DNA from 2 places in the Shewanella sp. WXL01 genome. Region 1 is predicted to be linked to the other one. Evidence: predicted binding sites of a transcription regulator. Region 1 holds the regulator's gene; the other holds the start of a gene.
What was found. The regulator LexA, encoded in region 1, represses DNA repair genes until DNA is damaged. The targets are predictions, from matches to a motif close to TACTGTATNNNNATACAGTA.

Region 1 (4,502 bases):
AGATCTTTAAGCTTAACACTTAGGGTGTTGTACAGTTTCTTGTCATAGAATTCAGGTGCCGTTACCCCATGTAACTTACCTAAACGTTGCGCAAGTTGATAGCTGTCGCTTTCGAGTTCGCTACGCTCAAGATCAGGTTTAATAGCAAGCAAGTTGAAAATGATGGCGTAACGTTGCATGGTTTCGCTGACAGTTTCAGCAAGCAAGTTTAACTGTGTGACGTGTGCCTCATTGACTTTAAACAGCTCTGTGCCATCTATTAATTGTTCTGCCGTCATTAGCGCTAAAATGTTATCGATGTAAGCATCAAGATCATCAATATTCATAAACAGTTCAGCTTTCAATAGCGGGTATAAGTCCGCCACAATCGCTTTTATTTGTTCACGCTTACAGTTTTCGATGTACACTAGGCAACTGGCGATAAGTGAAGGCACAATCAACAGGTGAATGATGTTGTTACGGTAGTAACTCATGGTGATACTTGTTTGCTCATCAAGTGAGATAATCTCACCCATGGTGTCTTTTTCAGAGACAAACTTATTCAGCGCTAATCCTTGGTCGATAACCGAAGCGCCATCACCGTCCACCACCGAGGTGTAGCCTGTGTATGGCACCTTGTTGAGTAGATTGAGATAAAGATTTAACTGCTTCTCTAGCTGGCTGCGCTCTAGTGCATTTTGCTCAGTAGCCAGTAACGCTAGACTACCTAAAGTGACGGCAGAAACCGCCGCGGCGCCGTTAATATTGGTCATCACGCGATTGGCTAAATCATTGACAGCTGGCGTTAACCAGCTTGGCTTTTGTTCTTTATCTTTTGCCATTTCTTCACGCCAATCAGGTGATTGCTGAGTTAAGAAATTTTGCAGGTTAATCGGCTCACCAAAATTAACGTAGCCATGGCCAAAGTTACCCAGTTTGCGAATAATGCCGAATACTTGCCAAACAGACTCTTTCTTTTTCTTCTTGCCGCTTAGCTCTTTATGATAAGTCGCCACTTCCATCACATGGTCGTAACCCAGATAAACTGGCACTAGCGTGACAGGTCTTTCAATGCCGCGCAGCACGCTGTTCACAGTCATAGCTAACATACCGGTTTTAGGCGCTAGCAAGCGCCCGGTGCGTGAGCGACCACCTTCGGTGAAGTACTCTACTGAGTAGCCCTTGGTAAACAGCTGATCTAAATACTCACGAAATACCGCGGTGTATAACTTGTTACCATTAAAGCTGCGGCGAATGAAGAAGGCGCCGCCGCGGCGGAACATAGGGCCAGCTGGCCAGAAGTTAAGGTTAATACCTGCTGCAATGTGCGGCGGCACCATACCTTGGTAATAAAGAATGTAAGACAGCAGTAGGTAGTCCATGTGGCTGCGATGACAAGGCACATATACAATCTCGTGGCCATCATGGTGCAACTGACGAATTTGCTCCGCGCCGCGAATTTTAATACCGCTGTATAGCTTATTCCACAGCCAGGTTAAAAAGCGCTCAGCGATACGAATTAAACTGTCTGAATAACCTGCCGCTATCTCATCAATATATTTAACCGCAGTTTCCTTTGCCTTCTCCTCTGTGACTTTCTTGTTGGCAGCTTCTTCCTTAATCGCTTTTTGTACTGCTTCAGACTTCAGTAATGAGTCAAACAATGAGTTACGATTTGGCAGTTGCGGCCCGGTCATCACCTTGCGTTGACGACCAAAGTGTACACGGGCAACACGGGTAAGCTTTTGCGCGATGGCTTTATCACTGCCATGCTCGTCTGCCATAAATCTAAGTGATACAGCATTTGAGAACTGCACGAAGTTATGACGACCTAAAAACATAATCATCAGCCACTTGCGCAACCAGGTTGGGTTCTGACGCTCTAGCACAGCCGCTTTCATGGTGTCATCTTCTTTGCCCGGGGTACGCCCCCAATACAAGCTCACTGGCACCAGCTGAATATCTAATTCAGGACGCTGGCGATGCACAGTTAACAGATTGGTAAAATAGCTCAGAAACTTGTCGCCACTTTCGCGGCGACCAAAAATCGGCTTACGTCCTTCAAGGCAAACAACCCTAGGCACCGTCAAACCGTCGATTTCTAGCGGCTCATACGGGCTTGGCATACCAAAGCCTGAGGTGATTTCACTTAATGCAGCGGTGTCGCTAATCGACTCCGTCTTCATCACGTAAACAATGGGCTTATCTTTATCGAGATTTAAGTCATCAAAAGGGTCTTCAGGAACAACAATCGTGTGTACCATCCACTTTTGAACCCAGCGCAACGCGCGTAATACTAGCGAATCTGGTTTTGACATAGTTGTGATTATGAATTCTACGGACAAATAATGCCGCATAGGATAACAGAATATCGTCGGCTAACACTATGAGTTATCAATCGTTAATCAAACCACCAGCACACAGTAGTTTTCAGAGCACACTGACTCAGAGTTCGCTAACTCACTAATAGCCTTTCGAAAAAATAATATTGGTTAATACTTGCACGAACCCAAACACTGTATATAATGACAGTCACTGTATAAAAAAACAGGATTCAACATGAGACCATTAACGCCGCGCCAAGCAGAAATTTTAGAGCTAATTAAAACCAATATTGCAGAAACTGGCATGCCACCTACTCGTGCAGAGATTGCCAAGCGTCTTGGGTTTAAAAGTGCCAACGCTGCTGAGGAGCACTTAAAAGCGTTAGCTCGTAAAGGCTGTATTGAAATCATGCCTGGCACGTCTCGCGGTATTCGCCTCCCTCAAGACGAAGAAGCACAAAACGATGGTCTGCCGTTAATTGGTCAAGTTGCTGCGGGTGAACCGATTTTGGCGCAGGAACATGTTGAACAGCATTACCAAGTTGACCCAGATATGTTTAAACCTTCTGCTGACTTTTTACTACGCGTGCGCGGCGACAGTATGAAAGACATTGGTATTTTAGAAGGTGACTTACTTGCGGTGCATAAAATGCAACAAGCAAGAAATGGTCAAGTGGTTGTCGCTCGCGTTGAAGATGATGTCACAGTAAAACGTTTTGAAAAGAAAGGTAATACAGTACTGCTACATGCTGAAAATGAAGACTACTCACCAATTAAGGTCGACTTAACCTGTGAGAGCTTAACCATTGAAGGCTTGGCAGTTGGTGTGATTAGAAATGGAGATTGGTCATGAATAACTTAATGGGAAATGCACCTCGCCACCCTGGTATGTGGACTGATGGCTCAACAGGCTGCACCGATCTTCAAGCACAACCTAGCATTAATACTGTGCGCTCAAAAACTCAAGGCGAGCAAGAGCTAAAAGCATTGGCACCTCAACTCGCTACGCTGAGTTTTCAAGGTCGCTGGATTGTACTGATCAATCCTCCACATATTAGCTACAAACAACTTCTTGCTAACGCAGGCGTCCGTACTGACCGGGTATTGTTGGTGCATGCAAAAGATGAAATTGAAACCCTGTGGGCCACTGAGAAAGCCCTTACCAGTGGTACATCTAGCGCAGTCGTTAGCTGGACCAGCAATCTAGATGACCGTGACAGTCGCCGCCTACAACTAGTAGCAAAAAGTGCTCGCGCTCTAGGTCTAGTTATCCAAGAGCAACAAGCAAGCGAACTTGCTAATCAAGCTGTTAACCCTGCAAGTATCACTGGCAAAATGAATAATTTCGCAGCAATTCATTAATTTTTTATTGCGAGTAGGGCCTGTTGCTCTTTGCTGATTAGAATTTGTTCGAATTAAAAGCACTTTAATCGAGGCGTGAGCGATGACGTCTAGTCACCTACACAAATTCGCTCACAACAAAGAGTAAAGTGCTTTTAAACGAACCTTTCAGGCAGCGCTTGTTGTCATTTCTACTGTGTTAACGACTTATCATGTGGAACAACCACACATCAAAGTCGTTGCCTTGTATAAATTTCCAACAAGCAGCTGCAAAAATAATCTTGAAAGATTAACAGGCCCTACAACTCAAGCCCTGCCATAGTTGCAGGGCTTTTTGTTACTTTTTTAAGCCATTTTTCAAGCTATTACCGATAAAAGTGATCTTGATCAATATTTAAACTGCAAGTAATGTTAAATCAAGGTGGCTGATTTTTACGCGCCATCTAAATATAAAAAACGTGAATCCACATAGATTGGAACACGTCAAATCAGAGTTGATAAATTCAGTCGTAGGTATCTCGAGCGGTAAACACCCGTAGTCGTGCAGCAGTAATGCTAACCAAGCCATAGTGCTTATTAGCATCGAAGTATTCTCACCGCCACCGATACTTTGAAGTCATCAAGCTTTTTTGGGAACCGAAGAGTTTGCATAGAGCAGAGACTTACTGTGTGACTCTTCTTTGTAGTTGCTATTCGCAATTGGCAGAGGAGAAGTCTTGTGAAGCAATGGTTGTATTGTGCGCTATTGGGGTTACTAGCTGTAGTAGCACCGCGCCTTGTGGCAAGCGAAATGCCCCTAAACATGACCCAAGGTGTCACTAATATTAGTGGTCAAGTGTATGACCTACACATGATCAT
Region 2 (4,502 bases), on a different contig from region 1:
ACCCAATACTTGTTGTTCAGTAAAGACATGGCTGGCGGTGAAGTCGTGCAAGAGGCGTTAACTGAAAACCCAGTGGCGGCAAGTGGCAAGCTAGTCTACTTCGCCGATATTAGCGGTATGCCATCGCTAATCGCGCGTTTTGTGGCTATCCCTAAGATGCAGGATTATGACTTTGTACTTGGGCTTGATAGAGAAGGTGAGGTGACAGCAAGTCTACCTGTAGAGGAGAAAGCCGCGACCTTAATTGAGCTTGATAACTTCAAAGTGAAAAGTGTTAGCTTTTTTGAAAGCGCTGATGAACTTAAACAAGCATTGAAATAGGCTTCGAAGCCTTAGTGCTAGTCAACTTAGTTTGACTTAACTTAATTTTACTCAGAATAGAAAAGGACGCTTATGCGTCCTTTTTTGTTTTAACTTGCGCTGTGTTTTCACTAGTTTTGATGCTTCAGCAAGATGGCGTAAATCTCTTCTTTAAGGTGTAACTTTTTAGACTTTAGTAATTTCACATCTGGCGTAGTGTCACTACTCGCATGAGCCTCTTGCTTTTTGATTTCTTCATCTAGACGATTGTGTTCGTCGAATACTTTAAGGAAGTGGGCGTCAGTGGTTTTTAGTTTAGTGATCAGCTCGCGATGCTCTGGAAACATAGGCAACTCCTGTTAGGTTATAGATCAAAGTTAAAGCGAAGACTGTTAACTTCAGACTATGCTTATCCAGTCAGGTTTAGCTTGATTTACATCAAAATTTTGTTTGTTTTTTGTTAATGGATTTGGCGTGTTACTTACTCGTGTTCGCCTTAGTACACAAAACCTTTAGTGAATGATTAGCAAGTGAAAAATGCGAGTGGGATAGTTATCTTTTGAGCCTATAACTGTCATTAGCTTGTCATGATATATCGCGAACATTCAAACTAGCTAAGTCAACTTGTGTGATCCAGTTAACCTTTTTATGGTGTAGACTAAGTTAAAGTTTCGTGAACGGTCGTTTCAAAAATAAGATAATAGGGGTTCAACATGTCTGATGTATTTCACTTAGGATTAACAAAAAGCATGTTAGATGGTGCCACTTTGGCAATTGTGCCGGGTGATCCTGAGCGGGTTAAACGCATCGCAGAGCTGATGGAAAATGCCACTTTTCTTGCCAGCCACCGTGAATACACCTCATACCTAGCTTACATAGATGGTAAGCCTGTGGTTGTGTGTTCAACAGGTATTGGTGGGCCTTCAACGTCGATTGCTGTTGAAGAGCTAGCCCAGCTAGGAGTTAATACTTTCCTTCGTGTAGGCACAACAGGTGCAATTCAACCACATGTTAACGTGGGTGATGTGATTGTGACTCAAGCATCGGTGCGCCTTGATGGTGCCAGCTTGCACTTTGCGCCGCTAGAATTCCCTGCTGCAGCAGACTTTGACTGTACTACTGCCATGGTTGCAGCGAGTCGTGATGCTGGTCTTGAGCCTCATATTGGTATCACAGCCTCATCAGATACTTTCTACCCAGGACAAGAGCGTTATGACACAGTGTCTGGTCGCGTAACTCAGCGTTTTGTAGGGTCGATGAAAGAATGGCAAGCCATGGGCGTACTTAACTATGAGATGGAGTCAGCTACGTTATTTACCATGTGTGCGTCGCAAGGTTGGCGCGCAGCTTGTGTTGCTGGTGTCATTGTAAACCGTACCCAGCAAGAAATTCCTGATGAAGTGACCATGAAGCAAACCGAGACCAGTGCGGTGTCGATTGTTGTTGCTGCGGCGAAGAAACTACTTAGTTAAGTTTTCATAAGTCAGCGTCATAACCAAAATCAATGTTATGACTAAAGTTAGCGTTACAAATAAAAGGTGCCTCGGCACCTTTTTTGTTTTGACCCCTAAACCATCTACTTCAGTCGGTGGTTATCATCAATTAGGCTTTGCCTATAACTTTTAGTGTGCTTCAGATCTGGCTAACACAAAGCCACGTTCGTCATAAGGTTTTAATACCCTAGATGTTTTCCCCTGAATAACTTCATCTATGGTTTGCAGATAAAACTTTGCTTAAAGAGTTGCTATAAGGGCATCCTTTTATAGAAAAGATATTTATTTAGCAAATAGCTCATTATTAGTTATACTGTATAAATATACAGGTATTTGTGATGACTAATTTAATTGAGCTACTTCAACATCAGCACCTTGTGTGGCAGGGCTCAGCTCAGGTTGCTCCTAAGGCAACAACGACTGGGTTTACTGAGCTAGATGAGCATTTGGCTGGTGGTTTTCATACGACAGGTGTGACTGAAATTCAGAGTGAGTCAGGTGTTGGCGAGCTGCGTTTGCTTATGCCTGTTTTGGTTGAGGCAAAAGTGCAGCAACGGTTAATTGTGTTTATTGCTCCTCAAGGGCTGATTTCGGCGCAGGCGCTTGCGGCTCAAGGTATTGAGCTAGATAAGGTGCTGACCATCTATCCAAAAGATCAGCAGCAGGCACTGTGGACTGCGGAGCAGTGTTTGCGAAGTGGTGCTTGCCATAGCGTGTTGATGTGGAGTTATCAAGCGCTTGAAATTCATCATGTTAAGCGTTTGCAGGTGGCAAGTGAGACCGGTAATTGCCGGCAGTTTATTCTACGTGAGGGTAAGGCTGAGTCGTTATCGCTACCTTTTGATTTAAGCCTATCTTTACAAACCCATGCTAAGGGCGTGACGGTAAAAATTAATAAGCGTAAGTGCGGTTGGCCGTCTGAGGCATTTCACATCAATATGGTTGATCGCTGGCCAAGCTTAACTCAGCAAGCACTGCCAGATAATTTAATCCCATTTCCGCAAGTGCAAACTGGTTAGTATTGCGAGAGTATTATGGCTTTGTGGTTGTATCTTCACTTTCCTTCTTTGCAGCGCGACACCTTGTATCATGATTGCGAGCTGCCGTTGATCATTGTTGATGGCAGACAAAATGAGGTGGTGCAGTTAACGAGCGCGGCTAAGCAAGAGGGCATACAGCTGGGTATGGGTTTAGGTAGCGCGGCATCCTTATGCACTAGTTTACAAGTCTTACCTTATGATGAAGCCACCGAAGCTAAAACGCTTAAGCAAATCGCCCGTTGGCTGTATTTGGTAACGGCCGATATTGCCCTTTATCCACCAAATGGTTTGCTAGTTAAAGTCAGTAATATGCTGACCTTGTATAAAGACTTAGGTCAGTACTGGCAAAAGTTGCAGAGCCATTTAAAGCACTTTGCGGTGGAGTTTCACTACTGCACTGGTTTATCGCCTTATGGCGCACGTATGTTGGCGCGAAAGGGGATTAATCAGGTCAGTGACAATAAAGACTGGCTTAACGCTCAGGTAGCTAAATGCGCCTTGATTGAGTCCGATCTTGAGCCTAAAGCCATTACCAGTTTGCAAAAGGTTGGAGTGCAGCAATTTAGTGACTTGTTGCGCTTACCGCTGGCTGATTTATCCAAGCGTTTTAATCTTAATGTGGTTAATTATATTACTCGGCTTACAGGCACGGTTGAGCACAAGGTTGAGTTTTACATTCCTGCCGAGGCTTTTGAGCAATATCTTGAGCTTTATTATGAAGTGTCGAATTTACAGTTTCTAGAAAAGCCCATCACCAAGCTTTATAAGCGACTCGAAACCTATTTAAAACTAAGGGACAAGCTAGCTTGTGAGTTATTAATTACTCTGCATCAGCGTGATAAAGATGATCTGCAATTAACAGTAGCTGCGGCGCAAGGTGAGTACAAAGCCAGTAAGTGGTGGCAGCTAACTAATTTGTGCCTGGAGTCGGTTGATCTAGCCGCGCCTGTGATTGGCGTTAGCGTTAAGGCAAGTCGGGTGGTGAATCAATACGCTGAGCGTAATGATTTATTTCAAGGCTCTCAAGGCAGCCTTAGCGCCACTGAGTTAGTATCGATTTTAACTGCTAAATTAGGCGAAGATAGAGTGCAAGGACTTAGCATAGGTCAAGACCATCGCCCTGAGCTGGCAAATCAGCTATGCCCACCTTTTACGGTATCGAATGAGTTAAATGGTGATATTCCCCTACGCCCCAGCGTTATGTTGGCAACGCCTGTTGCGCTCAATGAACATGTGACCTTACAGCCTTATCCTGAGCGAATTGTCACCGGCTGGTGGGATAGCCAGCAAGCTGTGAGAGATTACTTTATTGGCCGCAGTGATTCTGGTCGCTGGCTGTGGTTATTTCGTAATGCAGATAAACAGTGGTTTGTGCATGGAGTTTTTAGCTAATGCACTATCCCACTTCTCCTTTAGCGCACTATGCCGAGCTGTTTTGTCAGACTAACTTTTCTTTTTTACGAGGGGCTTCTCACCCTGAGGAGTTAGTGATCCAGGCACACTTTTTAGGCTATCAAGCACTCGCCATAACCGATGAATGCTCGGTTGCGGGTGTCGTGCGGGCGTACAGTGCAATTAAAGAGCATCAACTAGATATTGAGTTAATTGTCGGCAGCATGTTGTGGCTTGATAACGACTTACAAGTGGTGCTGCTGTGCCCTAATCGTCA

Region 2: imuA (translesion DNA synthesis-associated protein ImuA) is a predicted target of LexA. The motif match lies at 2,105-2,124, and genes of this name have one in related genera.

What each region holds. Positions count from the first base shown of each region.
Region 1 covers NZ_JAAIKQ010000009.1:35,933-40,434, reverse strand. Annotated here, with positions in the region: gene plsB (glycerol-3-phosphate 1-O-acyltransferase PlsB) at 1-2,297, opposite strand, end outside; gene lexA (transcriptional repressor LexA) at 2,539-3,156, shown strand; gene G3R49_RS16470 (SulA-like leucine-rich domain-containing protein) at 3,153-3,665, shown strand; gene coxB (cytochrome c oxidase subunit II) at 4,363-4,502, shown strand, end outside.
Region 2 covers NZ_JAAIKQ010000004.1:84,265-88,766, forward strand. Annotated here, with positions in the region: gene G3R49_RS11820 (hypothetical protein) at 1-321, shown strand, start outside; gene G3R49_RS11825 (YdcH family protein) at 432-647, opposite strand; gene udp (uridine phosphorylase) at 1,014-1,772, shown strand; gene imuA (translesion DNA synthesis-associated protein ImuA) at 2,132-2,812, shown strand; gene G3R49_RS11840 (DNA polymerase Y family protein) at 2,828-4,225, shown strand; gene G3R49_RS11845 (error-prone DNA polymerase) at 4,225-4,502, shown strand, end outside.